Regions from separate parts of the Paenibacillus suaedae genome, predicted to be linked through region 2. Evidence: predicted binding sites of a transcription regulator. Region 2 holds the regulator's gene; each other region holds the start of a gene.
The links. The regulator Rex, encoded in region 2, represses fermentation and respiration genes when NADH is low (regulators of the CRP and FNR family bind a similar motif). The targets are predictions, from matches to a motif close to TTGTGAAATATTTCACAA.
Positions count from the first base shown of each region.

Region 1 (5,659 bases), on a different contig from region 2:
CTGCCACTGGATCATCACTGTAGAATGGCAGACGTTCTGCATCAAGCTCCTCCAAGCGATCTACGCGGCCTTCCACGAAGTCGAGAATCCGATCTTCCGCCGACTGCAGCCGTGCAAGCACGGTACCATAGCGGCTGTCGAGCACTTCCCAGCCGAATGGCTTGCTTGTCGCCATCCATAATGCACGATGCGCCTTGCGCGCTTCATCGACCAGCGGACGAACGGACGGAATGACATCAGCGGCAATGCGGCGAAGCTCATCCTTATCACCATTCTGGTACGCGCGCGTGACCTGCACGCCAAGCATCGACTTTGCGCCAACAGCCTTGGACAACTTCGCATACATATCAAACACGAGCGCATGATCGCCTGCGGTATTGTCACGTGCAGCCAAGAGGCGTTCAGCAAGCTCACTGTAATGCTTCGGCAGCTGCGACTCCAGCTCTTCTGTCAAATAGATATCAAACAACCCGATCAGTGTGTCTTGGAACAACAGGAACTTCGAACCGTTCGAACCGTGCATGTTGTTCTTCGTTACACCCGGTGTCTCATCCAAGTAAGTGAGCTGCCAGTAATCATCGAAGCTCTGTCCGGTGCACAGCTGGAAGCGTTCCTTCATCTTCGCTTCATCGACTTCCCCTTCGGTATAGCCGTGCTCAGCGAACAATTGCAAGCCTGGCAGAATTGTCATATGATTCGTCTCCTGCCCGTTGTCGCCCCATGCTGTCGCGAACACTTCCTTAATGCCCTTCGACTTGCAGGCAAGCAGCGCCGGATTCGTATTCTGCCACGTCTTCCCGTAGTTCGGACTCATCGCGCCCCATACCCAGACGCCGCCAGCGAATACCGGATCAGAGCCCAGTTGGCGATGCTTCTCGATAAATTCCTCGTAGAAGCCTTGATCATCATGGTAGTAATCCCAGTAGACGAATTGTACACCCTTCGGAATTTGATCAACAACTTCATTCGAGAAGTTAATGTCGAGATCATAGTAGTGGCCGCCGTTTTTCATAAGCAGGTGGAAGTACATATCACTCCACATCATCGGCGTAAGGCCATGTTTGCTCGTAATCTCTAATACGCGCGCCAAATGCTCGTTCATAATATCGAATCGTTCGCGGAAGCCATGCTTGTGCATATATTTGCCTAGACCAAGCCCGAACGCTTCATCCATCCCGATGTGAATACGCTTGGAACGCAGCGGCTTCGTTGACGCTACAATCATATCCTCAATGAATCGATAGGTCTCCTCTTCCCCTACAAGAAGGACGTCTTCCGTATCCTTCATCTCATTCGCATAGTCCCACTTCAGCGCCTGCGCCAAGTGACCAAGTGTCTGGATGCATGCCACTACCTCAATTCCGAACAACGCGGCATACTGGTCAATCTCATAGAGTTCCTCCGCGGTATAGCGTCCGCGCATGTAGCCGAAATACGGACGGCCTGGAACCTCATACGTATCTTCGGTATATATCATTGCGCCGTTCAAGCCCATTAACGCCATTGAGCGCAGCGTCTGCTTCATCATATGTACATTCGGAACTGCGTTCCGAGATGCATCAATCATCGTTCCGTTATACGTGAATTGTGGATGCTCTATAATATCGAATGGCTGCCCCTTGCGCAGCTGCTCAACGAACAAGCCCAGTGCACGGAAGAAATGAATATCCGACTCATAGCGGATCAAGCCTTCTGCACCATCCCATGCGGCACGAAGCGGCCCCTCTCCCTGCTCTACGCGAACTGTAGTGCCTTCTGTCCCCACTTCCACCTTCAATAATGACTTCAATTCGAGAATTCCTGGTAATACATGTTCGATACTGCCCGTAAAATGCAACTTCACAGCCAGATCCCTCCCCACGAGTTAGTTGGATACGCTTACAGATACAGCGAGGTATCGGTTTCTTTCTATAGAATGCGAAATGCGGAAATAAATTTGTCACCCGTAGTTTACCACATCTATCCCCTGCGAAAGTGACAAGCCCGTGAATTCCTATGAAAAAAACGTCATATCGATGACGCAAAAAAGGCCTAGCCTCGATGGACTAGACCTTACCAATCTTCTTATTCAACATCACTTGGCATGCTCTAACCCCAATACCCTCTAATGGACAGGTGCACTTGCACTTCCTGACGATGCCACCTTGCTTGCATTGCCCACTTCTTGCACATTCGTTGATGTGTTTGAGACACCTGCCGCAGCTCCCTGCTTCTGCTCTTGCTGCGAACGCAAATATACTATATAGTAAGCCCCTGCAACGAACACGACGCCTCCAACCAAATTGCCCAGCCATACCGGCACGAAGTTCGTCAAATATTGTCCCCAGCTAAAATGGCCCTCAAAGATCGCAGCCGGAATTACGAACATATTCGCTACAACGTGCTGGAAGCCAATCGCAACGAACGCCATCGTTGGGAACCATATTCCCATGATTTTGCCGCTGAAGCTCTTCGCTCCATAGGCAAGCCATACCGCAAGTGCAACTAACCAGTTGCAGCCAATGCCGCTGACAAAGGCTTGAATGAAACTATCGTCCAGCTTATGCGCAGCCACATCTACCGTCTTCTGCAAATAAACACCGGAGCCAGTCAAACCGACCACATGACCGAAGAAGTATGCCACGAACAGCGCACCTAAGAAGTTGGCAATCGTAATGACGACAAGATTGCGAATGACCTCTACCGTAGATATGCGTCCCTTCATCCGAGCAAGTGGCACAGCCATCATATTCCCTGTCAATAGCTCGCCGCCTGCTAACAAGACCAGAATAAGACCAACCGGGAACAGCGACGCTCCAATTAGGCTATTGATGCTTCCCCATTCCGCAGGTGCTCCAGCTGTTACACGTATATATAAGAGATAACCAAGTGCAATAAATGCGCCGGCAAGGAATCCTAGAATCATCATGGCGGACAATGGGTTCTTCGCTTTAATTGTTCCGGTATCTACTGTCGCTTCCGCAATCTGCTGCGGCTTCAAATAACCTGACATCGACATGACCTCCTGCTTATGCTTATTCGGATGCAAGCCCCATCATTTCCAAGGCCACACCCCATCCGCACCTACTCAGATACGAATAATTCCAGTTGGAATGTCAGCTGAACAGGTTGCAAATTTATTGTAACGGAGCCCCAATTCCGATGTTGTGCATTTTATCACAAAGCATATTTCAAATATTGTCCATTTTGCGTATAACCCCGTGCATATCCGATCTACGCAAAAAAGCCAGTAAGTCGCACAATCGACTCACTGGCCTTAAGCTGTATATGTTGTTGACCTGCAATGTGAAATTATGCGCCGCGCTTTGCAACAATGCTCCGTGCAATGTGTACACCTGCAGCACCCGCTTGTGCGAGTCCACGCGTAATGCCCGCGCCGTCTCCACCGCAGTACAAGCCATCAATTTCAGACTCCAACGTCGTGTCCAGCTTCGGACGAGCGGAGTAGAACTTCGCCTCTACCCCATAGAATAACGTATGCTCAGAAGCGATACCTGGTGTTACGCGATCAAGCGCTTCAACCATTTCGATAAGACTCTTCATCGTATTATACGGAAGCACAAGACCCAAATCTCCAGCAACAGCTTCTTTCAAGGTAGGCTCCAAGAAGCCCTCTTGAATGCGCTTCTCTGTGGAGCGGCGGCCGCGAATGATATCCCCGTACTTCTGAACGATAATCCCGCCTCCGGACAAATCATTCGCACGCTTGCAGATTTCACGAGCGTACTCATTTGGCTTGTCGAACGGTTCCGTGAACTTGTGCGAGACAAGCAATGCAAAGTTCGTATTCGCAGAACCAAGCTTCGGATCCTTGTAGGAGTGCCCATTGGCACACATGATCCCACTGTGGTTCTCGACCACGACATGGCCAGATGGATTGCTGCAGAAGGTACGCACTTGTGTGCCGACAGACGTGTTGAACACGAATTTCCCTTCATACAGGTGCTCGTTGATTTCGCGCATGACGATATCCGATGTCTCCACACGCACCCCAACGTCCACTTGGTTGTTGTACATTTTCAAGCGGCGCTTCTTCAATATCTCCGTCAGCCATGCAGAACCGTCACGTCCTGGTACGATGACCACCTGATCCGCTTCATGCTTCTCGCCGCTCTTCAGTTCAATCCCCTTCACAATATGGCGTCCATCCTGCTTCTCTGTAATCAGATCCGCTACTTCGGTCTTATAAGCCATATCGATACGAGTCTTCAAATATTCATAAATGGATTTTAAAATCTCCAAGTTCTGTTCAGTGCCCAGATGTCGAACTTGTGCGCGCAGCAGCTTCAAGCCAGCGGAATATCCAAGCTGCTCAATACGGCGAACCGTTTCTGTCGTTGGATCGGTAATGTCCGTCGTCGCTCCGTGCTCCAAGTTGATTGCATCTACATATTTAATCAAGTCCAGTACTTGCGAAGCTGGCAAGAAATCTGTCAGCCAACCCCCGAACTCTGTAGTTACGTTAAATTTCCCATCACTATATGCCCCTGCTCCGCCGAAGCCGTTCGTAATCGAACAAGCTGGAAGACAGCCAGCAAAGTCCTTCTTCCCTGCCGCTGGAGGACATTTCTGAATCTTCTCCTCCAAAATCGGACAGTTGCGGCGATAAATATCATGTCCCTTATCTACAAGCAAAACCTTCAATTGCGGTGCCTTCAAAGATAATTCATAACAAGTGAAAATACCGGCCGGACCTGCTCCTACAACAATTACATCATATTTACTCATTGTTTCCTCCTCGATGCTCACGATGTCTCGGTCTATTTCTCTTCTATCCGATGAGCCTGCACCTATTTGGGCAAAAAAAATATCCCGTTACGTTCAGGTATGCCAAAGCATACCTACTCGTAGTCAGGAATTTACGGCTCCTGGTAGAGACCCCTAGACCTTATCTCTGGGATATACGAACAGGATAAACAAAAAAAAGGCCAATCAATCCTTGCCACCCACTTCTGTGGGAGCAACCTTATTGTATCGAAATTTAGCGAACAAGTCAACATTATTCCCGCCCAATGTTCGTGAATTATTTTTAATTATCATTTCAATCCATTATAGTAGATAGTTAAAGAGGTAAAACCCGAACATTAATACACAGCCTCTTTGAGGAGTTTCTTACCATAGAAGGGTAAATACATCGTTCGTCAGGTTAGCATCTACCCAAATCTAGGTTCTCGATATATCATTTACCTATATGATCTAACTCACACCAATGAATGGGCATACTGATTGGAGGTTCGCGTATGAACGCGCAGGAACCCCCCTACGGGGAAGGACTTATTATTGATAAGTTATATGTGACGAAGGGCAATTCCACACTTTTAGACGCGCTGAGCGTACAAATACATCCCGGACAATGCATTGCAGTGCAAAGCAACCATATTACGGGACAGTTAATTATCGATTTGCTTATGAATCGCGCTAAGCCCTCTGCCGGCAGTGTAACCTGGCGTGGAGTGCCACTCTCCTCTGCCTCACTCGCGTCCAAGATCGGCTGGATTCGGCAGGGCGATCCCCTCTACGAGCGATTAACACCGAAGGATGCCCTTATCTTCTATATGAAGATGTATGGAGCCTACCATAAAGATCGACTTGAGCAGCTATTGAAGTTAACCGGTCTGCATGAGTGCGTGAATACGCCGCTTGGCAAATGTACGTTATC
Region 1 is NZ_JAVYAA010000005.1:56,437-62,095, forward strand. It holds gene RQP50_RS19775 (beta-N-acetylhexosaminidase) at 1-1,843, opposite strand, end outside; gene RQP50_RS19780 (formate/nitrite transporter family protein) at 2,105-2,992, opposite strand; gene RQP50_RS19785 (NAD(P)/FAD-dependent oxidoreductase) at 3,292-4,728, opposite strand; purine riboswitch at 4,829-4,927, opposite strand; gene RQP50_RS19790 (LytTR family transcriptional regulator DNA-binding domain-containing protein) at 5,241-5,659, shown strand, end outside.
Region 1: a site for Rex is predicted at 3,145-3,162, ahead of RQP50_RS19780 (formate/nitrite transporter family protein). Genes of this name have one in related genera too.

Region 2 (5,659 bases):
AGAGCAAAGTGATTGTTAGCACTCACACAATCAATCTGCAAGAACAGCTGAGACAGCGTGATTTGCCGCTCTTGGAGAAGATTGTGCCGGTTCCATTTAAGGCATCCGTATTAAAAGGCCGCAGTCACTATTTGTGTTTGAGAAAATTTGAACATAAAATAAGTAATAGAGAGTATGTACATGCACGCGATGATAGTTTGACAGCTGCCCAAATGCTGGTGTGGCTCAGTCAGACGGAGCATGGAGATGACGAAGAACTGCATTTCGTTCATAAGGGTGCAGACTTCTGGGATACCGTTGCCAGTGATAGTGATTCCTGTCTGAATCGCGCATGTCCTTGGTTCCGTCGGTGCTTCTACCACCGGGCGAAGAATGATGCGAATTTATCGGACATTATTATAACGAATCATTCCCTATTGTTTACGGACGTAATTGCGGAGCATCGTTTGCTCCCCGCATACGAGCAGCTTGTCGTAGACGAAGCACATCACTTCGAAGAAACGGCAGGCAAACATTTAGGCATTCACTTGCAATATTTTTCACTCATTCATCCGCTGACCCAATTGTTCAAAGACAGCAAGAATGGTGCGCTTGTATTGCTGCAGCAGCGTCTTCGCTTGTCAGGCAATGAAAAAGCGCTCGTATGGGCTGAAGGGATCGAGAAGCTGTTAACACAGCTTGTCGATGTTAAGGATCAATGGGATCGGCTGCATGAGCTGCTCTATCAAATGCTTCCTTCCATGAATGAAGCGGGGCAGGCGGAAGGCGGGCAAGCTGTTCTCCGGCTGCCATCTGGCAATCGTCCTGATGGATGGAGCTCCGTATCGGAGCTCGAAGGCGATATTCACACGCGTTTAAGTGATATTGTTCGTTCGGGGGAGAAGCTCGTCAATGAATGGAAAGATTATGATGATGATGAAGTGCAGGGCGTCACGGCTGATGTGACAGGTTTATTCAAGGACATAGGGCAGCTTCGCGATGAATTCCGTGAATTTATGCAAGGCAAGGATGCGGATACCGTGTACTGGATGGAAGGCAATCTCCAATACAAGCATAAATCAATGCAAATGTATGCGGTCCCTGTCGATGTAAGCGAAGCGCTGAAGCGATACTTCTTCGAGCCGAAGAAGAGCGTAATCTTAACTTCGGCTACATTGTCCGTTGATAAATCATTCCAATTCGTAGCTGAACAGCTTGGCTTGAAGGATACGGAACGGGATGGTCGTCTAAATACGGTCATACTTCCGTCGCCGTTCAACTACCGGGAGCAAGCACTTGTTGTCATCCCGCGTGACTTCCCTAGTGTGAAGGGAGCATCAGATGCCAAGTTTAACTCGACGCTGATGCAGTCCTTGGCTGATGTAGCCAAGGTAACAGAAGGACGTATGCTTGTCTTATTCACGTCATACCGCATGCTGCGGGATGTGTATGAACCGCTGAAGGAGGCGCTTAGCCTGCATGGCATTCAAGTGCTGGGACAAGGGATTGACAGCGGCAACCGAAGCAAGCTGACACGCCGATTCCGAGATCAGCCGAATTCAGTCCTGCTAGGAACGAGCAGCTTCTGGGAAGGCGTTGATATTCCAGGAGATGCGTTGACATGTCTTGCGATTGTACGGCTGCCATTCCAGCCACCGAATCATCCACTCGTGGAAGCGAAGTGCGATCGGCTGAAGCGGATGAATCAGAATCCATTCCGCAAATATTCCGTCCCACAGGCTGTAATTCGCTTCAAGCAAGGATTCGGCCGCCTTGTGCGTACGACGCAGGATAAGGGAATTGTCATCATTTATGACACTCGTGTAATAGAGACAAGCTACGGCAAACATTTTCTTTACTCGCTGCCTGGCCCAAAAATGGAGCATATGGCAACAGAACAACTTGTACCACGTATTGATACGTGGCTAGACCATAATCAAAGAGGCATTGGAGAGCGATGAGAGGGGCTTGTTCAGAATGAAAGCACTAAAGATATCAGAAGCTGTCGTTCGGCGATTACCCGTGTATTTACGTCATCTATTGGAATTGAAGCAGCGAGAAGTGCTCACAGTTTCTTCTCAAGATTTGGGACAGAAGCTGAACTTGAATCCTGCGCAAATTCGGAAGGATCTAGCGTATTTCGGCGACTTCGGCCGCAAGGGCATTGGGTATGATGTATCGTATTTGATTCAACAAATCAGACATATTTTGAAACTGGATCAAGTTATCCATGTTGGATTGGTCGGTGCAGGTAAATTAGGTCACGCACTCTGTAACTACACCGTATACTTGAAAGATAATATGAAGATCGTTGCAGTGTTCGATGCACAGGAATCCAAAATCAATACCGAGATAAATAACCTGAAAGTTCAGCCGATGTCTGACCTAATTACGACGGTACGCGAGAAGCAAATCCGTATCGGGATTATCACGGTTCCTGCTACAGAAGCTCAGTATGTAGCTGATCAATTTGTAGAGGCGGGAGTAGAAGCGATCTTGAACTTTGCGCCTGTCATTTTGAGGGTTCCTTCGAATATCCGTGTGCATACTGCCGATTTTACAACGGATTTGTTCAGTTTGGCTTATTATTTATCTGATAATGGAAAGGAAGTACCCGCCGAATGACACACCGAATCATTATTAAAAACGGCATGTTCGCCGATTTGTCTCCAACTGCGAAGCAGTCCTCATTCCATGGGTTCATGGTTGTTGAGAATGATCGCATCGTTCATATTGGATCGGAGCTGCCAGAGCAATATGCAGCAGCTGATGCTGAAATCATCGATGGCAAAGGTCTATTCTTCATTCCAGGCCTTGTTAATACACATGGGCATGCTGCAATGTCATTGCTACGAGGGTATGGTGATGACTTGGCGCTTCAGACATGGCTGCAGGAGAAAATGTGGCCAATGGAAGGCAAGTTCACGGCCAATGATGTCTATTGGGGAACAGCTCTGTCTGTGATCGAAATGCTGAAGGGCGGTACAACAACCTTCGTAGATATGTATGACTACATGGACGAAGTAGCGAAGGTATGTGAGCAATCCGGTATCCGTGCATCGCTTATGCGCGGTGCGATTGGCTTATGCCCAGAGGATGTACAGCGCGAGAAGCTGAACGAGGCGATTCAATTCGCGAAGGATTGGAATGGGAAGGCAGATGGCCGCATTCGTACGATTATGGCGCCGCATGCTCCGTATACTTGTCCTCCAGCCTTTATTGAGAGCTTCGTACAGGCTGCTCATGATCTGGATTTGCCATTGCACACGCATATGTCAGAGACAAAGGCAGAAGTTGAACAGAATGTGAAGGATTATGGAATGCGTCCGGTTGCGCATTTGGAGAAGCTCGGATTCTTCTCCCGTCCTTCCTTCGTTGCGCATGCTGTTCATTTGACGGACGAAGAGATTGAGACGCTTGCGAAGTATCAAGTTGCGGTATCCCACAATCCAGGAAGCAACCTTAAGCTTGCGAGCGGTGTCGCTCGTGTTCCTGAGATGCTGCGTGCGGGTGTTGTTGTATCCTTGGGTACGGACGGTGCAGCAAGCAACAACAATCTGGATATGTTCGAAGAAATTCGCCTTACGGCCTTGATTCATAAAGGGGTGTCCGGCGATCCAACTGCAGTTCCTGCTGCAGAGGCGCTGCGCATGGGTACGATCTATGGCGCGCAGACCATTCGTCTTGACGATATTGGAGCGCTTGAAGTAGGCATGAAGGCTGACTTCGTTGCGGTAGATATTGATCAGCCTCATTTCCTGCCACATACCGACTTGGTATCCCACATGGTATATTCAGCGTCTGCGAAAGATGTCAAGCATGTATGGGTTGACGGCAAGCAGGTTGTGAAGAATGGGGAATGTTTGACGATGGATGAAGAACGAATCCTTCGCGAGGCGCAGCAATGCTTTGATGGCTTGCTGGCAAGATAGGCAGGAGGAGAATTCATGCAGAGAAGACGCGTACGCCGGAGGTCGCATTGGAAGTGGTTGATTCCGGTACTCGTTCTCTTATTTCTAGTCGGATTGTTCTTCGCCACTTATCAGTATGTGCAATACATCAATAAGGACGAACGGGTCAAGGAAGCGGAAATAATAAAGCGGGCGAATGAAGCAGTGAAGCTCGTAAATGTGACAGAAGTGGAGAAGGGTGTATGGGATCAAGTCGTATACATGGTGCGGGGAACTGACGAACATGGTAAGGAGCAGACCGTGTGGGTACTCCCTGATAAGGTAACTCCTATGGCGGAATCAACCTCTAAAGAGACGATTCAAGCCCAGATAGAAGCCCAATATCCAGATGCGGATGTAATCCGCATTACGCCAGCATTTAAGGATGATCAATATGTATGGCAGGCATTGGTCAAACGCAAGGATGAACAAGGGGTTGTTCATTACTTCTATCATTTCTATTCATTTGCGAATGGTTCCTCAATAGGGGATGTCTATACGCTGCCTAATAAATAACGTATTCAATGTTAGCCAATAACGATTAATAGGCGATTTTGCGGCGCTGCTGCTTTGCATATGACGTACATATTGTACGCTATACGAAGCAGCAGCGCTTTTTGTATTGGAGTAACTCCATTTCGATGGCAATCATGGTACACATTACATCCATAGTTGAAGTGACATATGTGATATACTCTTGATATATCAGAAATAGATTACTAGGGGTATTGATATATATTTGCAACAGGAGGTTTCAGCATGGCGAAAAAGATTCGAATCATGCCTACTTTGCTCATTATGGTCACGACAGCTGTTGTACTATTTGGAGGTTGGACACTGTATGAACGTAATTTCGTGAAGCAGCCTGTGGAACGAGTATTGAAGCAGCATGCTGAAATTACGCAGTATGATGTTCAATGGTATCCTGATGCGCTGCAAGTGAAGCTGAAGAGCAAGGATGGCACCAATATTAGCAGCCTGATTGAAAGAGTGTCGGACGAGCTGCAACAGAATTCGAGCGGGAAAAAAGTACAATTGGAATACTTGAATGATGAGAGCACGCCGCTTATCGATAAGTTATGGTCACGTGCAATGTTCGACATTGCAGATGCAATGGTACATCAGAAATACAGCGATATTCCTGTTAGGTTGAAGGAACTGCAACAGCAAAATCCAGGTATTCAGATCCAAACTGAAATGGATTCACGATATGTGTATATTCAACTCAAGGATGAGAAAGGAAGCAAGACCGTATTGCTTCCTTTGCAAGCATCGCCTGTGGGGGTATGGCCTAATGAAAAAGCAACGGCAATCCGTTCGTAGTTGGGAATTGGCATTAGGGATCGTAATCCCAGCAATATTATTTGTCAGTTATCTTGGAGTTAATATATGGCCGGTCATCGCGGCAGTTGCCGCGATTAGTGCTCTTCTGCTGTTTGTAAATCGCAGAGGACAAGCTGGCTTGGCGCGTTCGTCAGGGCGTGCGAAGTCAGGCAATAATCAGATTAGTGAAATGAGCTTCGAGCGTATTGGCGGGCAGGATAGAGCCAAGAATGAATTGATTGAAGCTCTTGATTTTCTGGTACGGCCAGATGACATTCGTAAATTCGGGATTCGTCCAATGAAAGGGATATTGTTAACTGGCCCCCCAGGAACGGGGAAAACGTTAATGGCGAAAGCATCTGCTCATTATGCAGACGCGATATTTATTGGTGTGTCAGGCAGTGAGT
Region 2 is NZ_JAVYAA010000001.1:1,719,434-1,725,092, forward strand. It holds gene dinG (ATP-dependent DNA helicase DinG) at 1-1,940, shown strand, start outside; gene RQP50_RS07725 (redox-sensing transcriptional repressor Rex) at 1,957-2,604, shown strand; gene RQP50_RS07730 (amidohydrolase) at 2,601-3,911, shown strand; gene RQP50_RS07735 (hypothetical protein) at 3,927-4,445, shown strand; gene RQP50_RS07740 (quinolinate synthase) at 4,689-5,252, shown strand; gene RQP50_RS07745 (AAA family ATPase) at 5,224-5,659, shown strand, end outside.

Region 3 (5,659 bases), 180 kb from region 2:
GGGGAGAAATAAAAAAATAAGCAAAATCAATCAATGTTGTGAAAATAATCACATACCAATACGAAAAAGATGGGTACAATGAAAGTGTGAAATGATTCACAAACAATTGTGTCCAACACGAACCTCAGAAAAGGATCGTAACAGAACAGCAGACACACCGTATAGAGAAACCCTTTCTTAGGTTCATTGCAAGGTATCCATGAATGGAGGCGGAGAGAATGGCGACAAAACAAGAAACGAAACCAACTGTAGAGAAAAAAACGGAGCAAGTCGATGTTACGAAGCACATTCAGCAACTGATTGACCGCGCTAATAAGGCGCAGGAAGCATTTATGGACATGAACCAAGAGCAGATCGACAAGGTCGTACAGCAAATGGCACTCGCTGGCTTGGATAAGCATATGATGCTTGCCAAGATGGCTGTTGAAGAAACGGGCCGCGGTGTGTATGAAGATAAAATTACGAAAAACATTTTCGCAACTGAATATATCCACAACTATATCAAGTATGACAAAACGGTAGGTGTCATCGAGGACAATCCGCAGGGTGCTTATATGAAGATTGCGGAACCGGTTGGAATTGTCATGGGGATTACGCCGGTAACGAACCCAACTTCAACAACCATGTTCAAGGCGCTCATCGCAATAAAGACACGCAACCCGATTATTTTCGGCTTCCATCCATCCGCTCAGAAATGCAGTGCGGAAGCAGCTCGAATCCTGCATGAGGCAGCGGTGAAATATGGTGCTCCTGAGCATTGTATCCAATGGATTGAGTATCCGTCGATGGATGCGACTAACGGCTTGATGAACCACCCTGATGTGGCGCTAATCCTGGCGACAGGCGGTGCTGGTATGGTTCGCTCCGCTTATAGCTGCGGCAAGCCTGCCCTAGGCGTTGGCCCAGGCAACGTGCCATGCTTCATCGAGAAGACGGCAGATCTGAATCAAGCGGTAACGGATTTGATTCTGTCCAAGACGTTCGATAATGGCATGATCTGCGCATCCGAGCAAGCTGTCATCATTGAAGAGCCGATTTACGCGCAAACGAAGAAAATGATGACCGCTCAGGGCTGCTACTTCTTGAACAAGGAAGAGACCGGCAAGCTCCAAGCGATGGCAATGAAGACAGACACCTGTGCGGTGAATCCGAACATCGTGGGCCAATCTGCAAAGAAAATTGCTGAGATGGCCGGACTTCAAGTACCAGATACAACGAAAATACTTGTAGCTGAGCTGGATGGTGTGGGGCCGAAGTTCCCACTGTCTGCAGAGAAGCTGAGCCCCGTGCTTGCTTGCTACAAGGTGAAGACCGCAGAAGAAGGCGTTGACCGCGCGGCTGAAATCGTGGCCTTTGGCGGCATGGGTCACTCTTCGGTCATCCACTCGAATGATGACGAGGTAATTCGTAAGTTCGCCGACCGTCTGCAAACAGGCCGCATTCTGGTCAACTCTCCTTCTACTCATGGCGCGATTGGAGACTTGTACAACACCAATATTCCTTCGTTGACACTTGGCTGCGGATCGTATGGCCGCAACTCAACTTCTTCGAACGTAACAGCGGTCAATTTGCTGAATATTAAACGGGTGGCGAAGCGTACAGTGAATATGCAATGGTTCAAGGTGCCAAATAAGATTTACTTCGAGAAGGGTGCAACACAGTACTTGGCGAAGATGCCGGATATTAGCCGTGTCATGATTGTGACCGACCCAATGATGGTGAAGCTGGGCTACGTGGAGAAGCTGGAATACTATTTGCGTCAACGTCGCAACCCAGTCGTCATTGAAGTGTTCTCGGATGTCGAGCCAGATCCTTCGACGAAGACAGTGGAACGTGGTACAGAAATGATGCTCAGCTTCGAGCCAGACTGCATTATCGCCTTGGGCGGCGGCTCGCCGATGGATGCAGCGAAGGGCATGTGGCTATTCTACGAACATCCAGATGCTGAATTCGATAACCTGAAGCAGAAGTTCTTAGACATCCGCAAGCGTACATTCAAGTATCCACGTCTTGGCCAGAAGGCGAAGTTCGTCGCAATTCCAACGACTTCGGGTACTGGTTCGGAAGTAACCTCGTTCGCGGTTATTACGGATAAGGAAAAAGGCAATACAAAATATCCGCTAGCTGATTATGAGCTGACGCCGGACGTAGCGATTATTGACCCAGAGTTCGTGTACAGCTTGCCGAAGACGGCAGTTGCTGATACAGGAATGGACGTTTTGACGCACGCGATTGAAGCGTATGTATCGGTAATGGCAAGCGACTATACTGATGGTCTGGCAATAAAGGCCATTCAGCTCGTGTTCGAGAACTTGGTGAAATCTCATCATGAAGCATGTCCGAAAGCTCGCGAGAAAATGCACAACGCATCGACACTTGCTGGTATGGCATTCGCGAATGCGTTCCTAGGCATCAACCACAGCTTGGCGCATAAATGGGGGGCGCAATACCATACTGCACATGGTCGCACGAATGCGATTCTCATGCCTCATGTCATTCGCTACAATGCGAAGAAACCAACGAAGTACGCTTCGTTCCCGAAATACGACCACTTCGTAGCAGATGAGCGCTACGCGGAAATTGCACGCATCCTCGGTCTTCCATGCCGTACAACGGAAGAGGGCGTGAACAGCCTTATCAACGCAATTCGGGAATTGAACCGCGAACTGGGTATTCCAGAATCGTTCCAAGCAATTGGCTTCGATGCCAAGGACTTCGAATCCAATGTTGATTACTTGGCAGACCGCGCCTTTGAAGACCAATGTACAACAGCGAATCCGAAGCTTCCACTCGTAACAGAGTTGGCTGATGTATATCGGAACGCATTTTATGGACGATTTGAATAAGCAAGAATGATACGATAGCAGGGCAGTGGGGGAGATCTTCCCCGCTGTCTTTGCTGTTTATCAACAACTGAACTCATTGCTTATAAAGCGGTAAACGAGTGCTAAGCACTTGCAAAAAGCAGGGCAGCAGTGGAGATTACAACATTTTGAATTATATGATGTGAAAAAAATCATTTGTCTAGCTTATATTGTGATAAATATCACATAATTGAAAGTGTGAAAAGAGGTACAATGAAGGCGTAGCAAGGGAGGAACGAAAAAGGTTCAGAATTCGCCTCTAAAAAACTTGCTGCATAGCCTCACTCGGCATTACGAAAAGGCAGCTATCGAACGAATGCGAAAGATAAGATAACCGCCTTGCAGCCTTTTTCGTGAAAATCATCACAAGCAATGTGAAATGGGAACGAGAACATCTTGCTGGGTGTGTGCTTTCAATTCGATTACAACACATACAGAAAAACAAACATGTATGGAGGGATTACGATGTCGGTGATGGAAAAGAACATGACAGAAACAAATGAAATGAATCCTTGGCGTGGATTCAAAGCAGGCAAATGGCAAACTCACGTGGATGTCCCGAACTTCTTGGACGGACACATCAAGCCTTACTTGGGCGATGAAGCATTCTTGGCAGGTCCAACGCAAAACACGAAGGATCTATGGGATATCGTGAGCCAGCTCTCCAAAGAAGAACGTGAACGCGGTGGTGTATGGGATGTTGATGTTAACACGCCTTCAACGATCGTATCGCACAAACCGGGATATTTAGATAAAGAAAAAGAAAAAGTAGTAGGTGTACAAACGGATGCTCCGTTCCGCCGCTCCATTCAACCATTTGGCGGTATTAAGATGATGATCGATGCTTGTAAAGCATACGGCTTCGAAATGCCGGAAGATGTTATCAAAATTTTCACAGACATTCGCAAAACACACAACCAAGGCGTATTCGATGCTTATACATCCGACATGCGCATGGCGCGTAAAGCTGGTATTATCACAGGCTTGCCAGATGCTTACGGCCGCGGCCGCATCATCGGTGACTACCGCCGTGTAGCGCTGTACGGTATAGACTTCTTGATTAAACAAAAGAAAAACGATCTGAATAATCTTGAGCTGGATGCAATGGATGAAGTTACTATCCGTGACCGTGAAGAAATTTCAGAACAAATTCGCGCACTCGCTGAATTGAAAGAAATGGCTGCAATGCACGGTATGGACATTTCGAAACCAGCTGTCAACGCACAAGAGGCGTTCCAATGGGTATACTTCGGTTACTTGGCAGCCATCAAAGAACAGAACGGTGCAGCAATGTCCCTTGGTCGTGTATCCTCGTTCCTCGATGTGTATGTGGAACGCGATATTCAAGAAGGTACTTTGACAGAGCAAGAAGCTCAAGAATTGGTTGACCATTTCATTATGAAATTGCGTATCGTTAAATTCTTGCGCACACCTGCTTACAACGACCTGTTCAGCGGTGACCCAACTTGGGTAACAGAATCGATCGGTGGTATGGCTTCTGACGGTACAACACGTGTAACGAAGAACAGCTTCCGCTTCTTGCATTCCTTGTACAACTTGGGACCTGCTCCAGAGCCTAACTTGACTGTATTGTGGTCGACAAAGCTTCCTGAAGCGTTCAAGAAGTATTGTGCGAAAGTATCGATTGAAACAAGCTCCATTCAATATGAAAATGACGACCTGATGCGTCCAATCTACGGCGACGACTACGGTATCGCATGTTGTGTATCTGCAATGCGCATCGGTAAGCAAATGCAGTTCTTCGGCGCTCGCGCCAACTTGGCGAAATGCTTGCTGTACGCCATCAACGGCGGTAAAGATGAGAAGCTTGGCTTGCAAGTAGGTCCAGAGCTTCCTCCAATCACTAGCGATGTATTGAACTACGACGAAGTCGTGAAACGCTTCAAGCAGATGATGGAATGGCTCGCGAAGTTGTACATGAACACACTGAACGTGATTCACTTCATGCACGATAAATATTGCTATGAGCGCATTGAGATGGCGCTGCATGATAAAGAAATCTTGCGCACAATGGCTTGCGGTATTGCCGGCTTGTCGGTAGCAGCTGACTCCCTGAGTGCAATCAAATATGCTAAAGTAACACCGATTCGCAACGAAGAAGGCATCGCAGTTGACTTCCAAATCGAAGGAGAATATCCTTGCTACGGTAACAACGATGATCGCGTAGACAGCATCGCTGTAGAGCTGGTTGAATCGTTCATGAACATGATTCGCAAGCATAAAGCTTATCGTAATGCATTGCCAACACAATCGGTACTGACAATTACGTCGAACGTTGTGTACGGTAAGAAGACAGGTACAACTCCTGACGGACGTAAAGCTGGCGAACCATTCGCTCCAGGCGCGAACCCAATGCATGGCCGCGATAAGAAGGGTGCGCTCGCATCGCTTAGCTCGGTAGCGAAGCTTCCATATGAGCACAGCTTGGATGGAATCTCGAATACATTCTCTATCGTGCCTAAGGCGCTTGGTAAAGAACTTGATGTTCGCAAATCCAATCTCGTATCGATGATGGATGGATACTTCGGCAGCAATGCGCACCATCTGAACGTTAACGTGTTCGACCGTGAACAGCTGATGGACGCGATGGAACATCCAGAGAACTACCCGCAATTGACAATTCGCGTATCGGGTTATGCAGTTAACTTCATCAAACTGACTCGCGAGCAGCAATTGGATGTAATCAACCGCACATTCCATGGTTCGATGTAAGAACCTTCTGTACGGTTGAAATCGAAGTAAGTTGAGCAATGTAAAGGATATACTCGATATTT
Region 3 is NZ_JAVYAA010000001.1:1,534,799-1,540,457, forward strand. It holds gene adhE (bifunctional acetaldehyde-CoA/alcohol dehydrogenase) at 219-2,846, shown strand; gene pflB (formate C-acetyltransferase) at 3,330-5,597, shown strand.
Region 3: a site for Rex is predicted at 3,035-3,052, ahead of pflB (formate C-acetyltransferase). Genes of this name have one in related genera too.

Region 4 (5,659 bases), on a different contig from region 2:
AAGGAGAGTGTGTACAGATAAATAAAACGCTTGGACTACGAAGAGCCCAAGCGTTTGAGGGGGGAGATATACTAGCTTTATTGTGCTTTTACAAATTCAGCAGATTTAATACCTGCTTGACGACCGAAGATAATGATATCTGCAACGGAGTTCCCGCCGATACGGTTCTCGCCGTGCAGGCCGCCGATGACTTCACCTGCTGCGTAGAGACCTGTTATAGCCTTGCCATCCTTGGTTACAACTTCGGTGTTTGTGTTGACTTTTACGCCGCCCATTGTGTAGTGGATACCAGGAGCAATTTTGATTGCATAGAATGGTCCAGCGGACAATTCGTTGTCCATGCCTGTTGTTCTGCCGAATTCAGCATCTTTTTTGTCTTTCACCGCGCCGTTCCATGTATCAAGTGTAGCTTTGAGCTGGTCGCCCGGAACGCCCATTACTTTGGCCAAATCTTCAACCGTTTCGCCTTGGATGACAAATCCCATTTTGTCGTATTGTTGAATAGCTTTTGCACGGGATTTCACGCCAGAATCAAATACAAGGTAAGCTGCTTTGTCAGACAGTTTATTAATTGCTGCCGTTACGTTATCGCGAGTATCCAGCTCGTTCGTGAATCGTTTGCCGTCTTTATCAACCAAGATTGCACCTTCACCGCGAACTGCTTCCCCGATAAGATAGGACTTCTCTTGCTGTACAGTAGGGTGAACCTGAATTTGATCCATATCTACAGTTACGCCGCCGAGCTTCTCAATCATCGTAATGCCGTCACCAGTGCTGCCGATTTGGTTCGTTGTTACGAGACCTTTCAAATCAGGGCGAACAGAGGAGATCATGTCCATGTTAGCACCATAACCGCCTGTTGTGACAACAACTGCGTTTGCGGCAATGTTCTTCTCATCCTTCTCTTCGAAGAGGACTTTAACGCCGTTCACTTTTCCGTCTTTTTCTGTAATATCAGTAACTTTCGCATTTACGAAAACCGGAATTCCTTTGGACTGTACATTCTTGACCAAGCCGCTGACGAGATATTGTCCAACAGCAGATCCGTCTTCAGGACGGTGTGTACGTTTTTCCTTCATACCGCCAGTAATCGTAAGGTTGTTCAAGCGAATGCCAATGGAATCCAACCAGTCGATTGCGCTTGCGGAATTGTCTACGAAGTAACGAAGCATTTCTTTGTCGTTCGTACCGTGACCGCCTTTTAATGTTTGTTCGAAGAAGAGGTCGTTATTGTCTTCAATGCTTTGCTCTTTTTGGAACTTGGTCTGAGATGCATTCATACCCGAAGAGGATTTCATCGTATTTCCGCCAGCTGCCGGCATTTTTTCGAAAATAACCGGATTCATGCCTTTGGCTTTGGCCTCAAGAGCAGCCGTCATTCCCGCTCCGCCAGCACCGATGATGATGATGTCATATTTGTCTTTCAATTGATCGATAGGGGTATAGCTCGCTTTAGAAGCGCCGGACACAGCTTCTGTTTCTGGTTTCTCCGTTTTTGCTGCATTGTCTTGACCCTGCGTTTGGTTCCCGTTACTGCCGCATCCTGCGATGATAAGCATGAGCGACAGAAGGAGAATCATGGTTGCTGTTGCTTTCTTTCTCATGTGAAAACCTCCACTTTCTATCTCTTTATAAATGAACATAATTTCAATACCCCCGAATGAAATCAGACGAAGCAAACCAGATGTTGGGTGAGCTATGTACTCAATATCTCCGTTGTTTTACGGTTATCTCTGGTGTTGTTCCGTACTGACAGGGTATGTGTTTGATGCTCATTTCAATTTTAATCAATTATTAATACAATGATTGTGACATATTTCACATTATAGAGTGATTTTTATCATATTTGTCCTGTGTAAATATTGGTAAATCGAAACGTAGTTAAATGGTGCCTAGCATATTGGAGTTAGAACGGGTAGATATAGGTGGTTCTTGCTAAGAAGTTTTGCTATAATGGGGGTTATATTATGAATTCCCCCCTATAACATTGTAAGGTGATCACTTATTATGGCACTCTCATTTGCAAGATTAATCAAATGCAAACCCCCGATACCCTGACATTTCGATGATGTAATTGAGATTTCCGAAATTATAGGGGGAATGCAACTTGGCACAAAAAATCTCAACTCCATCATTGCTTTTGTTTATTATTCTTGTGGGATTTCCACAAATCAGTGAAACGATATACACGCCTTCCTTGCCGGACATTGCTAGTCAATTGCAGGCAAGCAACAACATGATCCAGCTTACGCTCAGCATTTATTTTCTTGGTTTTGCATTTGGCGTGTTGTGCTGGGGAAGGTTATCGGATGCAATTGGCAGACGTCCTGCTATGCTGTGGGGCATTTTCGTATATGGAATCGGTAACCTAGGCTGTTACCTGTCAGGCTCCGTGGAATGGCTATTGGTAAGTCGGTTCATTCAGGCATTCGGTGCAAGTACAGGGTCGGTTGTGACGCAAACGATATTGCGAGAAAGCATCGACGGTTCGAAGCGTCATGCTGTATTTGCTCAAATCTCAGCAGCTCTTGCCTTTACACCGGCTCTTGGGCCTCTGATTGGGGGCTGGGTTGACCAGTCGCTAGGCTATAGGGCTGTATTTCTAACCCTTATCGTGATGAGTGTGGCAATATTCGCGTACACGTTCGCTTCTTTAGCTGAGACGAGAGTTGCCACGACGACCTCGAATGTGAGTACAATATCTGTCGCCAAGCGCCTCATTGCAGACGGCAGAGTATGGGCATTTGGCTTTCTAATCGGCGCAACGAATGGCATTCTGTTCAGTTACTATGCAGAAGCGCCTTTCGTTTTTATTGAATACTTTGAGATGACGCCTGGCATCTATGGCTTCTTTGGTATTTTTGTAGCGTTGTCTTCAATAATAGGAGCCATGCTGTCGAAAAGACTATTGTCCACTTACAAGCCAGAGCAGATCATTCTGATCGGTTGCCTCGTAACTGCACTCGGTGCTGGAGCGTTGGTCGGCTTTACGCTTAGTGGATTAAGCTCGTCGCTGTTGTGCATGGGTGTATTTGTCGCCTGCGTCTTCATCCTTCTGCTTGGGATTGGTATGGCCATTCCGAACTGCCTAAGCTTAGCGCTAGTGCGCTACAGCGATGTATTGGGGACAGCAGGAGCTATTTTTGGATTAGGGTATTATCTCATCGTGAGTCTGATTACGAGCGGAATGAGCTATTTGCATAATGACTCATTAGTGACGATGCCTATGTACTTCTTCGTGCTGGCAGCTATTATGGTTATCGTGAGCAGACGAATTTCGAGTGAGTAAGCAATGTAAACGCATAGCAACTAGAAGTGCTACTGCATAGAGACAGAAGCCGATTTTCTGAAATAGAAAATCGGCTTCTTTTGCTTTTTTTCATATGACCAAATGATTAGCATATAGATCTTAATCAAACAGTGAGGTTGAAGGGATTCCAAGTTCTGAGCGGAATAGTTAAATATGTATTTATTTCATCTATATTACTTCATATAGGAGTTGAACCACATTTGAATGATACATTCAAAACTACCTTAATCATCTTGTTATCAGTGCTAATTGTATTTGGAATCCCAACGTTCATATTCTTAGAAGTCTACCAATTTCCTAAGAAGATCGATGTGGTTCGATCTGCTATAACTTATAATGAGAAAGACCCTTCATCTTTTAAGAAAACCTCGATTTACATATCCGGGACATTCGTTCGGCCTTTTCTACGACAACATAAATTCGTAGGTTCCATTCGAATTGACGGCATCGATATTTCGAACAAGTATATATCATTAGATACGTATATATTTGAAAAAATAAAAGGGATTAATTCAGGAAGTTTGCTTTATCATAGCCCAGACCTAAAAAAGTATAAAGCGGAAGGAGCTATCTGGGCAGGCATGATTTGGTTTGATGATGATTTTCAGGATATAAACATAGAGTGTTTCAAAGAGATGAAGGAGAATGTGGACTTTATTGTCACGGCTGATTCTTATGAAGATGCGCTTCTTGTTCAACAGAAGATGAGGAAAGCTTTTGGATCTGGCTTTATGCCGAGTGAATAGTTCGATTTGATGTGCGTGGTATTCAATAGAGAAGTCCGTAAACACATAAAACAGCGGCAGTCTGGCGATTTTGGTCCATGACTGTCGCTATTTTTATCTGGAAAAGTCACGTGTTCATTTCGATTCTTACTAAAAAGTAAGGAAGATGATGAAAATGGTTAGACAAGAGTCATTAACTTGAGAAGCAAAGTCATCTATAATCCAGACATCAGATGAATTTGATAAAAGGAGCAGACATGATGAAAAAAATAATTGGTTTCGTGTTGGTTATCGCTATTTTTGCAGGAATAGGATTTGGGGTAAAACGATATATAGAAGGACCATCGCAACCGGCCGATGGAATTGTAGTGATTGGAACGAATCAAGATGTGAGCAAAGTCAAAGAGAAGTACAAAGATATAAGCAAAGAAATGATCGATTACAAACTGAAGCTGGTAACAACAACAATATCCAAGAAATTGTCAGAGGAGGATCAGAAGGAATTGGGTATGGAATTTGATACTCGAGTTGAGAAGTATTCGGTTATTACTCGTTCTACAGCTGAGCAATTCATGAAGAAGGGGATTATTAGAGCCAGAAAAGAACCTGACAGTGTGTCTATTCTTTCAGATCCAGTTACCTCCATCAAAGAATTATCGGATGGTCAAAATCTGTTATTCTCTTTATTTGACGAAACGAAGAATGGTCAAATTGATTTGAATGGTCAGATGGTGCCCGTACAGTATGTGAAACATCAGGCGTGGATCGGGTATATGCCAACTATGGATCTTGTTATTGTTGACGACCAAACTTACAACAAATTAAAGGAAGCAGAGTCAACGCTCTCATTAATTCATTTCCAAAGATACAGCTACGATTATAAAAATAAAGAGAAGGTGAACAAGATTTTGGATGAAGTCAGAAGTGTGTATCCTGATAGCGAAGACAAAGTAAACTTTGTAGATGTTCAAAATTAAGTGTAAGAGTTTGAACTTTACATGATAAGTGGGTGACAGTATGGAAGTTGTACGCATGGAAAATGTAGTGAAGAGCTATGGCGAAGGCAATAGCAGGGTAGACGCGTTAAAAGGGATTAACCTTTCGATTCAGCAAGGAGAATTTGTCTCCATCGTAGGTGTGTCCGGCTCGGGGAAAAGCACACTGCTGCATATATTAGGAGGATTGGATCGGCCGACCTCAGGACAAGTATTCATCGGGGAAAATAGTATTTACGGTTATTCGGACGATGAGCTTTCGATATTCAGAAGAAGGAAGGTCGGGTTTATTTTTCAATTCTTTAACTTGATTCCGGTATTGAATGTCCAGGAAAATATCGCGTTGCCTATGATATTAGATAATGAACAGGTAGATACGACGTATCTCGATGAAATTATTGAAACCTTAGGGCTTCAGGAACGGAAGACTCATCTGCCATCCGAACTATCTGGCGGCCAGCAGCAACGGGTCTCCATCGGCAGGGCGCTTATCAATCGTCCACATTTGATTCTGGCCGATGAGCCCACAGGCAACCTAGATACGAAAAATACAAAGGAAGTCATGGATTTATTACGTTTGACAGCGAAGAAATACAATCAAACCATTGTGTTGATTACGCATGATTTAT
Region 4 is NZ_JAVYAA010000003.1:295,110-300,768, forward strand. It holds gene RQP50_RS14720 (flavocytochrome c) at 78-1,604, opposite strand; gene RQP50_RS14725 (multidrug effflux MFS transporter) at 2,108-3,289, shown strand; gene RQP50_RS14730 (hypothetical protein) at 3,511-4,056, shown strand; gene RQP50_RS14735 (lipoprotein BA_5634 family protein) at 4,296-5,012, shown strand; gene RQP50_RS14740 (ABC transporter ATP-binding protein) at 5,053-5,659, shown strand, end outside.
Region 4: a site for Rex is predicted at 1,807-1,824, ahead of RQP50_RS14720 (flavocytochrome c). Genes of this name have one in related genera too.